DNA from 3 places in the Shewanella sp. SM29 genome. Region 3 is predicted to be linked to each of the others. Evidence: predicted binding sites of a transcription regulator. Region 3 holds the regulator's gene; each other region holds the start of a gene.
The links. Region 3 encodes MetJ, which represses methionine synthesis genes. Its sites were predicted from a motif close to TAGACGTCTAGACGTCTA; they were not measured.
Positions count from the first base shown of each region.

Region 1: msrA (peptide-methionine (S)-S-oxide reductase MsrA) is a predicted target of MetJ. The motif match lies at 1,573-1,590, and genes of this name have one in related genera.
Region 2: metK (methionine adenosyltransferase) is a predicted target of MetJ. The motif match lies at 3,227-3,244, and genes of this name have one in related genera.

Region 1 covers NZ_JAKKRN010000009.1:126,167-132,064, reverse strand. The annotation lists gene L5L77_RS08545 (thiamine pyrophosphate-dependent dehydrogenase E1 component subunit alpha) at 1-75, opposite strand, end outside; gene astE (succinylglutamate desuccinylase) at 238-1,272, opposite strand; gene msrA (peptide-methionine (S)-S-oxide reductase MsrA) at 1,603-2,082, shown strand; gene pgm (phosphoglucomutase (alpha-D-glucose-1,6-bisphosphate-dependent)) at 2,199-3,851, opposite strand; gene seqA (replication initiation negative regulator SeqA) at 3,925-4,467, opposite strand; gene L5L77_RS08520 (alpha/beta fold hydrolase) at 4,766-5,542, shown strand; gene L5L77_RS08515 (DUF2788 domain-containing protein) at 5,644-5,865, shown strand; gene ybfE (LexA regulated protein) at 5,876-5,898, shown strand, end outside.
Region 2 covers NZ_JAKKRN010000021.1:5,904-11,801, reverse strand. The annotation lists gene epd (erythrose-4-phosphate dehydrogenase) at 1-730, opposite strand, end outside; gene tkt (transketolase) at 847-2,841, opposite strand; gene metK (methionine adenosyltransferase) at 3,287-4,438, shown strand; gene L5L77_RS14685 (hypothetical protein) at 4,579-5,064, shown strand; partial or broken gene L5L77_RS14680 (IS5/IS1182 family transposase) at 5,142-5,470, shown strand; gene L5L77_RS14675 (TonB-dependent receptor domain-containing protein) at 5,577-5,898, opposite strand, start outside.
Region 3 covers NZ_JAKKRN010000018.1:55,544-61,441, forward strand. The annotation lists gene L5L77_RS13695 (bifunctional aspartate kinase/homoserine dehydrogenase II) at 1-1,901, opposite strand, end outside; gene metB (cystathionine gamma-synthase) at 1,913-3,076, opposite strand; gene metJ (met regulon transcriptional regulator MetJ) at 3,289-3,603, shown strand; gene L5L77_RS13710 (sulfite exporter TauE/SafE family protein) at 3,738-4,481, shown strand; gene gmtY (gamma-mobile-trio recombinase GmtY) at 4,669-5,898, shown strand, end outside.

The sequences.
Region 1 (5,898 bases), on a different contig from region 3:
AGGAATGTGTAGCGATGCCTTATCCAAGAAGCCGACACGGTGCACTGTATCAGTGTTGAGTGTTGCTTTGCTCATATTGTGCTCTTGTTATCTCATTACGCATCAAAGCGTTTTGATGCGTCTGTTTATACGAATATGCCCGACGAACATTACGTTAACGTAAACTACCTATCAACCATTGGCATAGCTCAAACCACAAGTTATCCCTGCCACGCATGTATATATTGCTTTACAAGCCTAACGCACGTCCGCATTCACCGCAGGGATCAGGCAAATCACAGTGCGATTGCCAATAGGCACTTTGGCATTAGGGAACACGACAGACTCAAACTCGTGCTCTACTTTAATTTCTTGCCCACCTTCCCGCGCTAAAACAAAGCCCTTCGGGAAAGATCTGAAGTTTTCGACATCAGTTGCGAAGGTAAATTCAAAATCATCGAAATGTTTATTGATGACGCGGCACACTTGGTACAAGTTGACCTTATCGGCATCAAATTCATCCAGCGCCAACGGCTTAGCGGTGATCAAGCGCATGAACATTTCATGGGTGGCGATAAAACGCGTCATGTCGTTCTGCCCCATGGGATACACTTTGCCAAGCTCAATGGTAAAGGCATCAGCGCCGTAACGTTCAGAGGAAAAATAGCTGAAGGTCGTGGTCGGTTCGTGGTGGAAAAGTACTGTATCGACGCCGCTTGCGGCTAAAAACATAATTTGCTCGCCGCTAAAGGCGCGCCCTGGACGATAGGGATAGATAGCGAACTTTTCATGCTTCGAGGCGCGCATCGCCGTGTGCAAATCATAATGAATGCGCTGACGTCCATCGGCAACCGCAGTATAAAAACGATCGACATAGGCTTCGAGTTTTTTCGCGCGTACTCGCTCAGGGTTCACTAACCCTGGTGGATTGGAATGCTCACCACTAAATAGACGATTCATGTTTTCGTCAATAATCCGCGTGCCGTTATTAATCGCTAATGGGTTACCAATGAGAAATAAAGTGCGCTGCTTTGCGATGATCTTTTGCTGTAGAAGTTGTTTAATTAAGCTATTGCAGAGTTCAATGGGCGCGGTCTCGTTACCGTGAACACCGCAGGAAAGCACAATATCTTTTCCTTCATTCTGTATTGGTTCGAAAACAATAACACCGGTATCCCACACTTCCACTTGAGTATGATCGCCTAAGTTAAATGAAAATTCGCCATCGAACTGTTCAGGATGGGCTAAGGTGAGCGCTAAAAAATCCTTTGAATCTAACAGAGCTTGTAACACAGAATTCTCCTTATAATGATGTGTAACAGTATTGGCGCAATAGCATAAGTACAGGCAGTAATAACCACTTAAGCATTTATCTCACTGCGGTTAGTCTCACTCGCACCTAAAAAACGGCTTCAATACTAACACATGTTTTTAGTGCTGTTCTCAGACATTTATTGCCGTAGGACCCAGTTTTAAGCGGAATGACATTCAACTAAGCTGATTGTTAAATTCTTAGGACATTCCCTAAGAATTTCCCATGATAAATATTCCAGCTTGAGGCTTGCTTTTGCACTCAAGTTTTATCACAATCCTTAGCCATCTAGACTTCTATTGGATTTAATTATGGCGTTAGCAACCTTTGGTGCCGGCTGTTTCTGGGGCGTAGAGTATTTTTTTAGACAAGTGAACGGCGTATCCAATGCCACCTGCGGCTATATGGGCGGCAATAATGCGGCGACGAGCTATGAAGAAGTCAAAAAAGGCAAAACGGGCCATGCCGAAGTGGTGCAAGTGGAATTTGACCCTGCCCTTGTCAGTTATGAAGACTTGCTCGATGTATTTTGGAAAAACCATAATCCTACGAGTCTGAACATGCAAGGCGGAGATATTGGCACTCAATATCGCAGCACCATTTTCTTCCACGACCGTGAGCAAAAAGCGGCCGCAGAAGCCTCAAAGTTAGCTTTTGCCCGCTCGGGCCGTTGGGGATTACGCCATATCGTTACTGAAATAGTGCCACTTCAACAGTTCCATGTGGCTGAGGAATATCATCAAAATTACATCGATAAGAATAACTTACCGAGTTGTCATATCGAGTACTAAATACGGTCAAATCAGTATTAGATCAACTACTCACAGCTGAATTAGACACAAACAAAAACGCACTCAAATCTGAGTGCGTTTTTTATTTTGAGACGTTAGCTAAACCTACTACTGCATTAAGCGTTTAGCGCCTTATCAATTAATGCCTGCGCATCTTTGATGATCTCAGCCAAATGCTGCTCACTGATAAAACTTTCGCCGTAGATTTTAAATAACGCTTCAGTGCCCGATGGACGCGCCGCAAACCACCCATTAGCTGTGGTAACTTTGATGCCGCCAATCGCCGCATTATTGCCTGGCGCATGGGTTAACACGTTTTCGATTGTCTCACCTGCAAGCACAGTGGCATTTAAAGTATCGGCATTGAGCAAAGCAAACTTGGCTTTGTTTTCAAGGCTGATTGGGCTATCGATACGCTTATAGAAACTTTGGCCAAATTGTTTTACTAGCTCTTGATGGCGTTGACCTGGGGTTTTCCCTGTCACCGCAAGAATTTCTGCGGCAAGTAACCCTAAAATGAAGCCGTCTTTATCTGTGCACCATGTACTGCCATCACGACGTAAAAATGCCGCGCCAGCACTCTCTTCACCGCCAAAGGCGATTGTGGCTTCGGCTAAACCGTCGACAAACCACTTAAAGCCCACTGGCACTTCGAGTAACTTTTTGCCGTGGAAAGCACAGATTTTATCGATAAGCGCACTCGATACTAAGGTTTTACCTATGGCTAAGGTATCGCTCCAATCTGGTCTGTGTGTCAGTAAATAATCGATAGCGACCGCAAGATAATGATTCGGATCCATCAAACCCGTACCAGGGCAAACTATGCCGTGACGGTCATAGTCGGGATCATTACCAAGGCATAAATCAAAGGATTCTTTATGGGCGAGTAACCCGGCCATCGCGTAGGGAGATGAGCAATCCATGCGGATTTTGCCGTCTTTATCCAGCGGCATAAAGCTAAAGCTTGGGTCAACTTTATCATTAACTAACGTGATATCGAGCCCATAACGCGCGGCAATCGGTGCCCAATAGAAAATCCCTGAACCACCGAGCGGGTCAACGCCGATGCGCAGCTTAGCGTTGGCAATCGCCTGCATGTCGATAACATTCTCTAAATCAGCCACATAGGGTGTAATCAAGTCAATGGCTTGCACATAACCCGAAGTCAGCGCATCGGCATAGGCTGATTTTTGCACGCCAACTAATGCTTGGCGCAGGTAATCATTGGCCCGCGATTCAATCCAAGCCGTGATATTACCTTCGGCCGGTCCACCATGGGGTGGATTGTACTTGATGCCACCGTCCTGAGGCGGATTGTGGGAAGGCGTAATGATCAAACCATCGGACAATGCAGCACCCGTAATATTGGCTTCGCGATTGGCGCAAATCACCCCATGGGAAACCACTGGCGTAGGTGTAAATCCGTCGTTCTGTTGGATTTTCACTGTGACTTTATTTGCCGCCAGCACTTCAATTGCCGACAAATAGGCCGCATAGGATAACGCATGGGTGTCAATCCCAAGGATCAGCGGCCCATCGATATTTGCCGATTGACGGTAGTCCACTACAGCTTGGGTAATCGCCCAAATGTGTTGTTGGTTAAAACTGCCATTGAAGGCGCAGCCTCTGTGCCCAGAAGTGCCAAAGGTGACGCGTTGTTGTACGTCATCCATATTTGGCGTGATGCTGTAATAATGGCTCATCAGTTTTGGAATATTGACCAGATCCGTCTGATTAGCGATTTGTCCTGCCCTTTGATGTATTGCCACCGATGGCTCTCCTGCACTCAATTACAATTAGAAAAAGTAGAAAAATGTCGTACTAACTTGGCTCATCCGCGGATTAAACGCGCTCGGCGATACCCGCTGCTACTGTCGCATCACAACCAAATTGCACTAAAACTTCCGATAAAATAGTGCGTTTCTTGGCGGTATTGTTGTTACTCGTTACCCAGAAACCACTTGTACCAATTTCTTTTGGGTTAGCCGAAGCACTCGCTTCGAGCAGTTGCTCCTTAGAGCGAGCAAAATACAAACGATCGCGCCCTTGGATCTGCAAAATTTGTGAGAATTGCTCTGGGGCTAATTGATACAAACTTTCGAGCAAAAACAGAAAACGACCTACTGCGCCTTTTTGCTGCGATAACTGATGTTCATCGACTAAGCGACTAAAATCATTCACTGCTGGCACTGTTTGCGCCGCGACGGGCTGAATAGGTTCAGCTTCAAGGCTCGGTTGGCTAATCGCCAAAGGCTGAGGTTGTTCGACCGCATCGACGGACAGGCCGAGTAATCGACGAAGAATGTCAGAGGCGCTCTCACCAATTCGTTCTGTTTTGCTGGCAATATGACGATAGAGCTCTTCATCTACTTCGATATATTTCATAACCTTAATTATCCTTTGTTATTCAACAGGCTTAACCGAAAAAAGTGTACCACAGCGATCGGGGCAGATCATTGCGATCTGTTACCAGTGTATCTATCTCTATCAATCTGATAAAGCGCCATTATTCTAAAAGTGCGGGAAATAGCACAGCAAACTAGCAGTTAATCGACAATTGCCGAAAAAGCACACAAGTTACTGGCCGCCCCCACTATAGAAATAGCAACTGACTTGTCAAGCCAACGGCATTAAGGGCACAATTCGCGTCACGCTAAGCTAAAAATCTCCAACAGGAATCACCATGAACTTTGTTTCTACAGGCCAAGGACCCGCAGTGCTCTTGATCCACGGCTTGTTCGGTAATCTAGATAACCTCAAAGGTCTAGGGCAAGTATTAGAAAATCAGTATCAAGTTATTCGTGTCGATGTGCCCAATCATGGTTTAAGTGAGCATTGGGATCAAATGGACTACCCTCGCCTCGCCACTGCAATGATCAGCTTGCTCGACGAACTGGCTATTGAACGCGCCCATATTGTGGGTCACTCCATGGGGGGTAAAATCGCCATGGCGACGGCGTTAGCCTTTCCTGAGCGCATTATCAGTATGGTGGCAGCCGATATCGCCCCCGTCGCCTATGAGCCAAGACACGACACAGTGTTTGCGGCATTAGAAAGCCTGCCCTTAGAAGGCCATACCGACAGACGCTTTGCCCTAAACCACTTAATTGACAATGGTATTGACGAAGCAACGGCACAATTTTTACTCAAAAATCTACAACGCACTGATACTGGTTTTCGTTGGAAAATGAACTTAAGTGGTCTAAAGGCTTGTTATCCTAATATTATTGGCTGGCAAAATCAGACACTAAATCCAGTACAAAGCTATGCTGGACCAAGTCTGTTTATTCGCGGCGGCGACTCAAATTATGTCACTAGCGAGCACAGAAGCGCTATCATGGCGCAATTCCCCGCGGCACAGGCAAAAACACTTGAAGGATGTGGTCATTGGTTGCATGCGCAAAAACCCGTCATTTTTAACCGGATCGTGTCTGAATTTATTGACAAACATTCAATGTAAATCAGCAGCAAACTCGACCGAAAGCATATGGCAGCCGCCATCTTGTTGTGATATATTCGCGCCTCTTTTGGCCTTAGAACACTCTCAAGGACTAAGAAAGTATGTTATCTCAGTACATGGAACAAATTGAAACCATCGGCCTGAACCTGTTTTTTGCCTCGATATTTTTCTTTATCGGCATGGCCATCCACGATGTGCTTAAACAAGGTAACGTGCCAAAATTTGGTCGATTTATTGTTTGGTTAGTGTTATTTCTCGGCTGCGCCGGGTTTATTGTAAAAGGTATTATCCAGATCACTTGGGAAGGCTCAGGGATCGGTTAACAATAAGAACATGGCAAAAGAAGCGACAGACAG
Region 2 (5,898 bases), on a different contig from region 3:
TGGCGGTCACGTTGATGGTGGGCACGCGCACCGAAATCGCTTCAAACTTATTTTTCATGTGCGGCAAGATCCGCTCTATGCCGCGGGCAAGTTTAGTGTCGACAGGGATAATCGATTGGCCAGCGGCGCGGGTACGACGCAAATCATCATGGTAAGCATCAATCACTTGCTGATCGTTCATCGCCGAATGGATAGTGGTAATGGCACCGCTTTTAACGCCAAAGTGGCGATCGAGCACATCGATCACTGGCACGATACAGTTTGTGGTGCAAGAAGCGTTGGACACCACAGTGTGTTCGGCGCGGAGTAAATCGTGGTTTACACCATAGACAATCGTGCCATCGACATCAGCAGAGGATGGATGACTTATCAGCACTTGTTTAGCGCCGGCGTGAATATGGGCTTCGCAGCTTTGACGATCGACTAATACGCCTGTGGCTTCATAGACAATATCTATGTCCATCTCGTGCCAAGGGAGTTTTGCCGGATCGGGCTCGTGGAGGATTTTTATCGCATCGTCGCCAATCAGCATATGATCATCAACAAGCTTCACTTTATGCGCAAACCGACCGTGGGTGGTGTCGTACTGGGTCAGATGAATAATGGCTTCAGGTTTAGCTAATTCATTAATCGCGACAATCTGCATTTGCTGCCGTTTTCCAGACTCATATAAAGCTCGGAGAATAGAGCGGCCGATACGGCCATAACCATTGATAGCGACTCGGATCATTGAGGTCTCAATTTCCTCTTAATACAAAAACGGCCTGCAAACGATTGCAGGCCGCATTATACAGATTAACACTTAAAAAGTTTAACCTTTTGTATTGAATCTAATCCCTTGAGCGATTAGCCCAATGATTTTGCAGCATTCAGCACATTTTCAACGGTGAAACCGAAGTGATTCAATAGCACGTTACCCGGCGCAGACTCACCAAATGTGGTCATGCCCACAACTGTGCCTTCAAACCCGACGTACTTGTACCAGAAATCGGTATGCGCCGCTTCAATAGCCACACGTTTAGTCACTGCACGTGGTAATACAGATTCTTTATACGCGGCATCTTGCTTATCGAACTCAGTTGTCGATGGCATAGAAACTACGCGAACGTGTTTACCTTGCTCAGTTAGTGCAGCGGCTGCATCCATTGCCAATTGTACTTCGCTACCAGTTGCGATCAGGATCAGCTCTGGTGTACCCGCACAGTCTTGCAGTACATAAGCACCTTTAGCCACATTAGCTAATTGCTCAGCGGTACGCGCTTGCGCTTTCAGGTTTTGACGGCTGAAGATCAGTGACGTAGGTGCATTACGGCGCTCAATCGCAGCTTTCCAAGAAACTGCCGTTTCTGCCGCATCACATGGACGCCATACGGCCATATTTGGCGTCATACGCAGGTTAGCTAATTGCTCAACTGGCTGATGCGTTGGGCCATCTTCACCTTGACCGATAGAGTCATGGGTATAAACGAAGATGTTTTGAATGCCCATCAGCGCCGACATACGAACTGCGTTACGAGCATATTCCATGAACATCATGAAAGTTGCGCCGTAATTGATGAAACCACCATGCAGCGAAGCACCGTTCATAATGCCGCTCATGCCGAATTCACGCACGCCGTAGTAAATGTAGTTACCAGCTGGATCGTCTTGAATACCTTTAGAACCTGACCACAGTGTCAAGTTAGAACCCGCTAAGTCAGCAGAGCCGCCTAACAGTTCAGGCAACATAGCGCCAAATGCACCGATAGCATTTTGTGAGGCTTTACGGCTCGCAATGCCTTCGGCTTTGTCCTGTGATGCTTGTACGAATGCCTGCGCTTTTTCTTCGAAATCAGCCGGTAATTCACCTTTCAGAACGCGACGCTCATATTCAGCAGCCAGTTCTGGGTGAGCAGCGCGATATGCTGCAAACTTCTCGTTCCACGCTGCTTCACGGGCCGCACCGGCTTCTTTGGCATCCCAACCGGCATAAACGTCAGCAGGGATTTCAAATGGTGCATGTGGCCAGCCAAGGAATTCACGGGCGGCTGCGATTTCTGCATCGCCTAGTGGCGCGCCGTGACAATCGTGGCTGCCAGATTTGTTGGGTGAACCAAAACCGATAATGGTTTTGCAGCAAATCATGGTTGGTTTATCGGTAACGGCTTTAGCCGCTTCGATAGCAGCACGGATTGCCGCGCTATCGTGACCGTCAACACCGGCAATCACATGCCAGCCGTAAGCTTCAAAACGTTTTGGCGTATCATCGGTGAACCAGCCTTCAACATGGCCATCGATAGAAATACCGTTGTCATCCCAAAATGCGACCAGTTTACCTAAACCTAAAGTACCGGCTAATGAACAGGCTTCGTGGGAAATGCCTTCCATCAAACAGCCATCGCCGAGGAAGCAGTAAGTGTAGTGATCAACGATATCGTGACCATCACGGTTAAACTGTGCCGCTAAGGTTTTCTCAGCAATCGCCATACCGACAGCGTTGCTGATGCCCGCACCGAGTGGACCCGTTGTGGTTTCAACACCTGGGGTGTAACCGTATTCTGGGTGACCCGGGGTTTTAGAATGCAATTGACGGAACTGTTTTAGCTCTTCAATTGGTAATTCATAACCAGTCAGGTGAAGTAAAGAGTAAATCAGCATTGAACCGTGACCGTTAGAGAGGATAAAACGATCTCTATCTACCCATTTCGGATTGTTCGGGTTGTGCTTAAGGAAATCATTCCACAGCACTTCAGCAATATCTGCCATACCCATTGGGGCGCCGGGATGGCCTGAATTTGCTTTTTGAACTGCATCCATACTTAACGCACGGATTGCGTTTGCGAGTACTTTACGGGAAGACATGCTCTCTCCTGCTTGTTTGTGGGGTCTAGCGGGCAATTTGGATGCATATTTTCCCCTACATGCCAGTGTGACGCAAACTAAAATTACCATTCACTCAGCAAAAGATGGCCGAATATATACCCAAACAACCTGAAGATGCAGGATTCAGGTCGCTTGGGTATACAAGTCGCAGAAACAAGCCAGTCACTTTGCTCGCGTTTACTTGAGAGGGCATAGCAAGGATCACTTGTAATGGAGAAATAAATTTCTCAAAAACATAGCAAACTTAATACTATGAAATATAAGAAAAATAACCTATTTATGACTGAGCGTAGTCGTTTTCAGGTCACAATCTGAGAGGATTTTTTATTATCGGGGGTGATCGGCAATCGGATTTAAACTAAAATAGCCGTCTAGATGTAGATGCTTCTACACGTTTGAATGCTAACGACGAGATTTTCCTACTATGGCAAAGCACTTGTTTACTTCTGAGTCGGTCTCAGAAGGTCATCCCGATAAGATTGCAGATCAGATTTCTGATGCTGTGCTAGATGCAATTCTGGCTCAAGATCCAAAAGCACGCGTAGCGTGTGAAACTTATGTCAAAACCGGCATGGTATTAGTAGGTGGTGAAGTAACTACCTCTGCCTGGGTTGATATTGAAGAAATCACCCGTAAAACGGTGCGTGAAATTGGTTATACCCATTCAGATATGGGGTTTGATGCAGACTCGTGCGCAGTATTAAACGCCATTGGTAAGCAATCACCCGACATTAATCAAGGTGTAGACCGCGCAGACCCTGCAGAGCAAGGTGCTGGCGATCAAGGGTTAATGTTTGGCTATGCTAACAACGAAACCGACATTCTGATGCCTGCACCTATCACCTATGCTCACGCATTAGTGAAACGTCAGTCTGAAGTGCGTAAAAATGGCACGCTACCTTGGTTACGCCCAGATGCGAAAAGCCAAGTCACTTTTGCCTATGATGATGGCAAAATTGTCGGTATCGATGCAGTTGTGTTATCGACTCAGCACAGAGATGACGTTTCACAAGCCGACTTAATTGAAGGTGTGATGGAAACCATCATCAAGCCAGTGTTACCGGCTCAATGGTTAAACAAAGATACTAAGTTCTTTATCAACCCAACTGGCCGTTTTGTTATCGGTGGTCCAGTAGGCGATTGCGGCTTAACGGGTCGTAAGATCATCGTTGACACCTACGGCGGCATGGCCCGTCATGGTGGTGGCGCATTCTCTGGTAAAGATCCATCAAAAGTGGACCGTAGCGCAGCATACGCTGCCCGTTATGTGGCAAAAAACATAGTTGCAGCAGGTCTTGCTGATCGCTGTGAAATCCAAGTGTCTTACGCTATTGGTGTGGCAGAGCCGACCTCTATCAGCATCGAGACCTTCGGTACCGGTAAAGTATCTGAAGAAGTGCTGATCAAGTTAGTACGTCAACACTTTGAACTGCGCCCGTACGGTTTAACGGCCATGCTAGATTTAGCACGTCCAATTTATCAAGCGACCGCCGCTTATGGCCACTTTGGTCGCAGTGAATTCCCATGGGAAGCGACTGATAAAGCCGAAATATTGCGCGCTGACGCGGGTCTATAGTCTTAATTCATTTCAATTTTTACACTTAAGACCCATAAAAAACCGCTACCCAGCGGTTTTTTTATGTCTGACATTTAGTTAGATTACAAATATGGCAAAATAAAAGCAGCATATACACAGACCATTAGAGTGCAAAGACCATGACCGATAACGCCATCTTATTACAGCAACTTCAATCTTGTGCATGGGCAGCCAACGTAGGTCAGCCAGAGGAAACAGCAAAGACATACGGTACATTAGAGGAGATCGCCGCTTTTCTTGAATCCGATCCTGAAGCCTTTTTTGAAACACCTTACGAAATCCACTATGAAAGCCTGTGTGTAACTGATCATGACTTGGCTAATTCGTTAAAAACAAAGGCAGTAATAAATGATGTGCATACTTGGATTTCTGACAACGAAGTCGATGAAATTTCTAAGTCAGCTTACCTCTCTACTTGGAAAATTATTCCCGTTGCAGAAATATGCGCGCTGACATCCGATGACGCTAATACGCTCGCAACACTGCTCCTAGCTGACGTTAAACTTTCAGCCTTTACGAGTGAACGCCTATCTTGGTATCTCTGTGGAAGAATACCCTTTGGTTATATTGGTACTTATCCAAACGGACAATGGCTGATTCTGTAGGCTTATACGCTAGCACCTTTAATTTTTCTGACTTCATCTAGGGTCTATTGAGCTTTCGAGAATGATTTTTAGAGAGCATGCCAAGATTGATACTAACCAATGCACGCAGGGAAACGCTATTTCATTTAATGAACAGCACAGGCCGTGTTTATGATAAACCTGAACATAGATAAACATTTGAAGGCATTCTTTACCGCCTTCTAGCAGGCCCCCCTTAGCAAGATTGACCCAAAGAGTTGGGCCATTGGAGTACGGTTTTTAGAGGGTTTCATTTATGATCTAAAAAGACATTCAGGCCTATTTACTCAAAGCTTTAGTGAAAATGGCCGACACGGAATGGGTCTTTATTGATGGCTCGATAGTGCGGACTCACCAGCACAGTGCAGGTGCACTGAGTAATGAGAGTTACCCTATTGTTTAATTGATAGTGGATACCTTTATCAAACGGGTAACTCTCAGTTTTATCTATCGCCCATGAATATCAAATAATGGCTAATGCACAGGGTATTCGTTTAGAAACGTACATTCATACCAACCCAGAAGTTACGGGCCTTATCTTTGTTATTAAAATCATCAACGTAAGATGCTGTGTATCCGTTTTGGCCATTATCGTCAGAGACACAAGTCGTGCTAGTGTCACTACATTCGGTGAAGACAATATCGTATGAAGTAAAATCTTTATCAAACAAGTTATTTACTCGCATGTTGAAGGTGACAAACTCACTCGCCTGATAAGAACCACCAAGATGGAACACGTTATAACCCTTATAGTAAAGTGCAGCATCATTAATGATATCCCAAGAGCGATAACGTTTAGCACGGTATTCTGAGGTC
Region 3 (5,898 bases):
TCAATCACTAATTCTGAAAATGGCTTACTAGTATCGTATTTCTCAAACAACCAACACAAGGTGCCGGAGAAAATCCCGCCCACCGCTTCAACGCTATCACCGCTGTTACGCAGATCATTTAGCGCATGTTGGATAGGTAAACCAGCGCCACAGCTGGCGTTATAGCGCCAAAACAAACGACGATTACCCAGTTGCTGCTTTAACTCTCGATAGAAAGGCAGTGGACCCGAGCCCGCAAGTTTATTCGCGCTCACCACATGGATGCCACGCTCGAACAGTTCTGGATATTGCAGCGTCAAACTGGCGCTGGCACTGATATCTAAGGCCACCAGCTCATCGCAGTTAACTTGCTCTAATTGCTCGAATAAATGTTCATACTGCCAAGGCGTGGCTTCAGTATTAAACTCTGTTTGCCACGCGGCAAGATTAATCCCAGTGGATTTAATCAAGGCTTTACTCGAACTGACCAAACCGACTAACTCAACACTGGCTTCGAGTTCATGGTCCAATGATGGTGAAACCGACTTAAACAGATCGATCCAAGCCTCACCGATATTACCCACACCGAGCAGCAGGACACCAATGCGTTTACGCGGGCCAGCGCAGCGGCGGTGAACTTTTTGGGTTAACAGATTCACCTGTGACTGGGGCACTAACGTCACTAAACTTAAATCGCCACTGAACAAAGGTTTAGCATCACGGCTCAGTAAACGGGCGAAGCTGCGGCGATAATGTTCGGCGTCGGCACTCACTAATGCGACTAAACCAAAATCTGTGTTGATCTGCTGATCACTGATCCCTAATGCTTCTGCCTCGGCATCGAGTAATCTTTGAACTTGTTTTTGATTCTCAGCGGTATAGGCAAGTTCAACCCTTTGATGGGCAGAGGTCCAATGGGCCAATGGCGTTAAACCCGCGGCGATCAATAAATCTAATAAACGGGTTAACTCACCCGTGAGTTTAAAGCCGAACAGGACAACAGCATTGAGATTAGTCACCACAGGCGCGCTCGCCGACGAACTGTGGGGCGCGATTAAGGTAAAGTCGGTGTGGGACGCATAACTTGAACGCACCGCTAAGCTCACTTCGGTATTGAATAACGGCTGCAAAGTGCGCGAATGCAATACTGGCGAGCCTAAACGCGCTAGGCGATCGGCTTCGGCAAGTGACATGCTTTTCAGTAACTTGGCATCGTTGATTTTATTAGGATCGGCGTTGAACACCCCTTCCACATCGGTCCAAATGGTCACGCGCTCGATATCAGCGAGACTCGCAATCAGGCTGGCGCTAAAATCTGAACCATTACGACCAAGTAACAAGGTATCGCCACGCTCGTTAGCGCAGATAAAGCCGGTGATCACCAGCCGTTCATTTGGGTGGGCGGCTAATAGGGCTTGTACTTTAGCGCGGGATTCTTGTACCCGAATTTGCGGCACAGCGGCTTCATCGGCCACTAAAATTGAACAGGCATCCACATGGCTTGCCGCCACGCCCGATTCACGCAGCAGCGCCGCCATCAGGCGTGCCGACCAACGTTCGCCAAAGCTTACCACATGGTTAATTTGGTAATCGTTGCGGGTATCTAAGGACAATAAGCTGATGAGCTGCGCTTTATCAGTGGCCAAACGCTCACGCAGATCTCGGGCTTGTTCATTCGACAACAACTGCTCAATCAACCCCTGTTGGTAACTGATCAGCACTTGTAACTCTTCTTGCCATAGCTGACCCGCATCACGCAGCGCTAATAATTTATACAGGAAATTCGTGCTTTTACCCGCCGCAGAGACCACCACGAGATCATCACTATGACCGTGGGTTAACAGGATATGGGCGACTCGGCGATAACAATCGGCATCCGCTAAACTGGAGCCACCAAATTTATGTAAGTGACAACGTGCCATCTATTATTCCTCTACTGACAAGCCGCAACGGCGGCTAATCCTGCTTGAATATCTGCAACTAAATCGGCGGCATCTTCAATACCCACCGATAGACGCAATAGGGTGTCCTTAATACCAGCCTCGAAGCGCGCTTGCGGCTCCATGGCTCTGTGGGTCATAGTGGCGGGCACTGCCACTAAACTTTCGACGCCACCTAAACTTTCCGCCACGCTAAATAAGCTGAGTGCACCTAAAAAGGCCACCACTTCGGCCTCGCCGCCTTTGAGCTCAAAGCTCAGCATAGCGCCAAAGCCCTGTTGTTGCTTGGCCGCAATGGCGTGACCTGGATGATCCGCAAGACCGGGGTAATAGACTTTGCTCACCACAGGGCTTTGCGTTAATACCTCAATAATACGCTGGGCATTGGCTTGATGCTCGCGAATACGCACAGCTAAGGTACGTAGGCCGCGCAGGGTCAGATAACTGTCAAAGGCTGACCCCGTTAAGCCTAGAGTGTTCGACCACCAATGTAAGCTTTCGCCGATTTGCGCGTCTTTGGCGACCACAGCGCCGCCGACTACATCGCTGTGACCATTGATATATTTAGTGGTGGAGTGGATAACGATATCCGCGCCTAACAATAGGGGTTGTTGCAATATTGGCGATAAAAAAGTGTTATCGACCACCACCAGCGCGCTGACCTCATGGCTCGCCTTAGCAATGGCTTCGATATCTACCACACGCAATAACGGGTTCGATGGGGTTTCGAGCCACACCATCTTAGGATTCTGCGCAATGGCGGCGGCTAACGCTTGGCTGTCGGTTTGGTCGACCACAATGAGCTTAAACTGGCCTTTCTTCGCCAAGTTGGTAAATAAACGGTAGGAACCACCATAGCAATCATGGGGCACAACTAATAGGTCATCGGGGCCGAGCAAAGTAGTCACTAAGGTGATGGCCGCCATGCCAGTGCACGTCACTATGCCAGTGGCGCCCTTTTCTAATTGCGCTAATGCTTCGCCTAAAATGCAGCGCGTTGGGTTGCCTGAACGACTGTAATCGAATTCGCGGGGATTTTTATGACCATCAAAGGCGTAATTAGTCGACAAATAAATCGGTGGCACAACTGCACCATATTGAGTATCGCTTTCGATACCCTGACGCACTGCCAGTGTGGCTAATTGACGCTCTGCCATGGGTGGACTCCTAAATTCGATAGACTGATAGAGATGTCTGGACGTCTAAATGTACCTAAGCCCAACGCCATCGTCAATAGGCGTGAAGACGTTTAGACGTCTGAACATAAAGAAATCTGTTTGCAATCACAAAGAAATAGTAGCAATAATTTGACTGTTCTTTGTAAGGGTTTAAAATCTGCCCCGAATTTAGCGTTATAACAGGTGAGTCAATGACTGAATGGAATGGGGAATACATCAGCCCCTATGCTGAACATGGCAAGAAGAATGAACAAGTAAAAAAAATTACTGTGTCTATTCCGCTCAAAGTGCTTAAGGTCCTCACGGACGAACGTACTCGTCGTCAGGTCAATAATTTGCGTCACGCCACCAACAGCGAGCTGTTGTGTGAGGCATTTTTGCACGCCTACACTGGCCAGCCATTGCCCAACGATGAAGATCTGTCAAAAGACAACCCAGACAGCATTCCCGCCGAAGCCAAGTTGTTGATGGATCAAATGGGAATCGAGTGGGAAGACATGGAATAGCGACTCGTCGCTTTCAAAGTCATATCACAGTGCTCATCAATAGGGATCGTTAACGATCCCTTTTTGTTTATCCCCAAGCGACTTCAAACTTTAAATTTCACCATCTTGAGTTGGTTTGGGATATAGGAAATCCTATGTTTTCTATGATAGATCCACAGACACTCGCCTTAGCCTCGCTGGTCGTGTTTCTGGGCGCATTAACCCAAAGTCTTATTGGGTTTGGGCTTGCGGTTGTCGCCAGTCCTTTGCTGTATATCGTCGATCCACAACTTGTACCTGCGCCTGTTATTGCTATGGGTTTCTCCATCGCCCTGCTGACCTTAGTGCGTGAACGCGGTCACTTAGAATTCAATGGCTTGCAATATGCGCTCCTAGGTCGCGTGCCCGGCGGTTTTATCGGCGCGAGTCTGTTGCTGTTTGCGCCTCAACCCATACTCGGTTTATCCATCGCCGCCATTGTAACTGTCGCAGTGATCCTCAGCCTGTATAAATTCAGCCTGCCAGTGAATAAGAAAACCCTCTTCGGTGCGGGCGTGGTTTCAGGGATCTTCGGCAATATCGCCGCGATTGGTGGCCCACCGATGGCGATTTTGTTGGCAGGCAAAGATGCCTCGCAGTTTCGTGCTGCCCTGTCGGCCTTCTTCATTTTTAGCTCCATGATTGCATTGGTCATTTTAGCGATCACTGGCTTATTAGAATTAAAACATCTGTGGCTGTCGTTGATGCTGCTCCCCTCAGTGATTTTAGGTTACTTAGTCGCAGGACGATTAGTGGGCCGTGTCGATAAAGAGAAGACAAAGATGGCGACGTTAGTCCTGTGCAGTATCAGCGCCTTAGTGCTAACGGTGAAGTCGGTTATCGAGTTATTACCCCAATAAGCGTCCTGCTTGTACTGGCAAACCTTCTCACGATTCAAACAATAAAAAAGCACTGACATTGCTTATATATAGTACCTTGAACTATGTATATTGTGTATTAAGGCAGAGAAATCTGCCTTTTTATTTCACAATAAAAGCTTTAGCGCTATAGTGTATTGTATGTTTAATGTGTATAAAGGAATGAACCTTGTCATCGGTTAAAGTCAAAGCAACTATCGTAGAAGATAATACTGGCATTAAAAGTCAGCTCCCCATCTTGATCACCGAACAAGGTGAAGTTGGTTCAGTTACCGATTACTTGCTAAAGATGGAAGCTGATGGTGCTAGTAATGCTTTAATGAATGGTTTTATTCAAGCCACTTCTTTGCTCTTGGATTACATGGAAGCCAACAAAGGATTATTTGAAGATCCTAAAATGCTATTCCAAACCTTTGCTAAGCGTCTTTACACAGGCACCATCGGTGAAGATGGTTTAGATCCCTCTGGCTTGTACTGGGTGCCAAGCTCAACTGATAACGTCAATAAACATATTCATCGATTAACGGCATTTACTGATTGGCTGGCTAACAAGCATGGCGCAGAGCCAATGAACCCTTTGCGAGATGCCACACCTCATGAGCAACGCCTTAATTACGCTGCTTGGTATCGAAAAAACCAAAATGACTTCCTTGGACATATTGAAGATAAAACTGTTAACAAAACCATCCGTAAAGCTCGCACAATGAAAGGACGTACTCCATTGACGAAAGCCGAAGACGATGCTTTAGCATTCCCAGATAAGCATTGGGAATCATTCTATAAAGATGGTATTGGCGGAGCAAAAGATCCGCGAGTTGCGCTGAGAGATAAGCTTATGCTGCTCTTGATGCACGGTGGCGGTTTGCGTGAAAGTGAAGCTATTATGCTGTGGGTGACTGATGTACTTGAAGATCCGTATGACCCTGAAAAAGCGATAGTTCGAATTTACAACGAAGTCGATGGTAAAGCACCCGAAAGTTGGCGTAGTCGCTCAGGCACAAAAACCAGAGAAGCCTATTTACAAGAAAAATACGCTCGTATACCACGCAAACGAATGAAAGGCACGGCATACGTTGGCTGGAAAACAAGAGTTGTAGACCATCGAGATAACTACATACAAGTTCAGTGGTTTCCAACGGATTATGGCAAGGTTTTTATGTCACTGTGGAAGAGTTACCAAAAATATCGAGCCAGTATTGACTGCCATCACCCCTATGCGTTCATTTCATTCCATCACAGCGCCCTTGGAAACCCATACACTTTGAATGCGTTTCACCAAAGCTATGCGGCGGGATTAAGGCGCATTGGCTTAGAGCCAAACAAATCGGAAGGGTTAGACCCGCACGGTCATCGTCATAGCTATGGCAGACGCTTAGAGCGTTCAGGACTTAACCCGTTG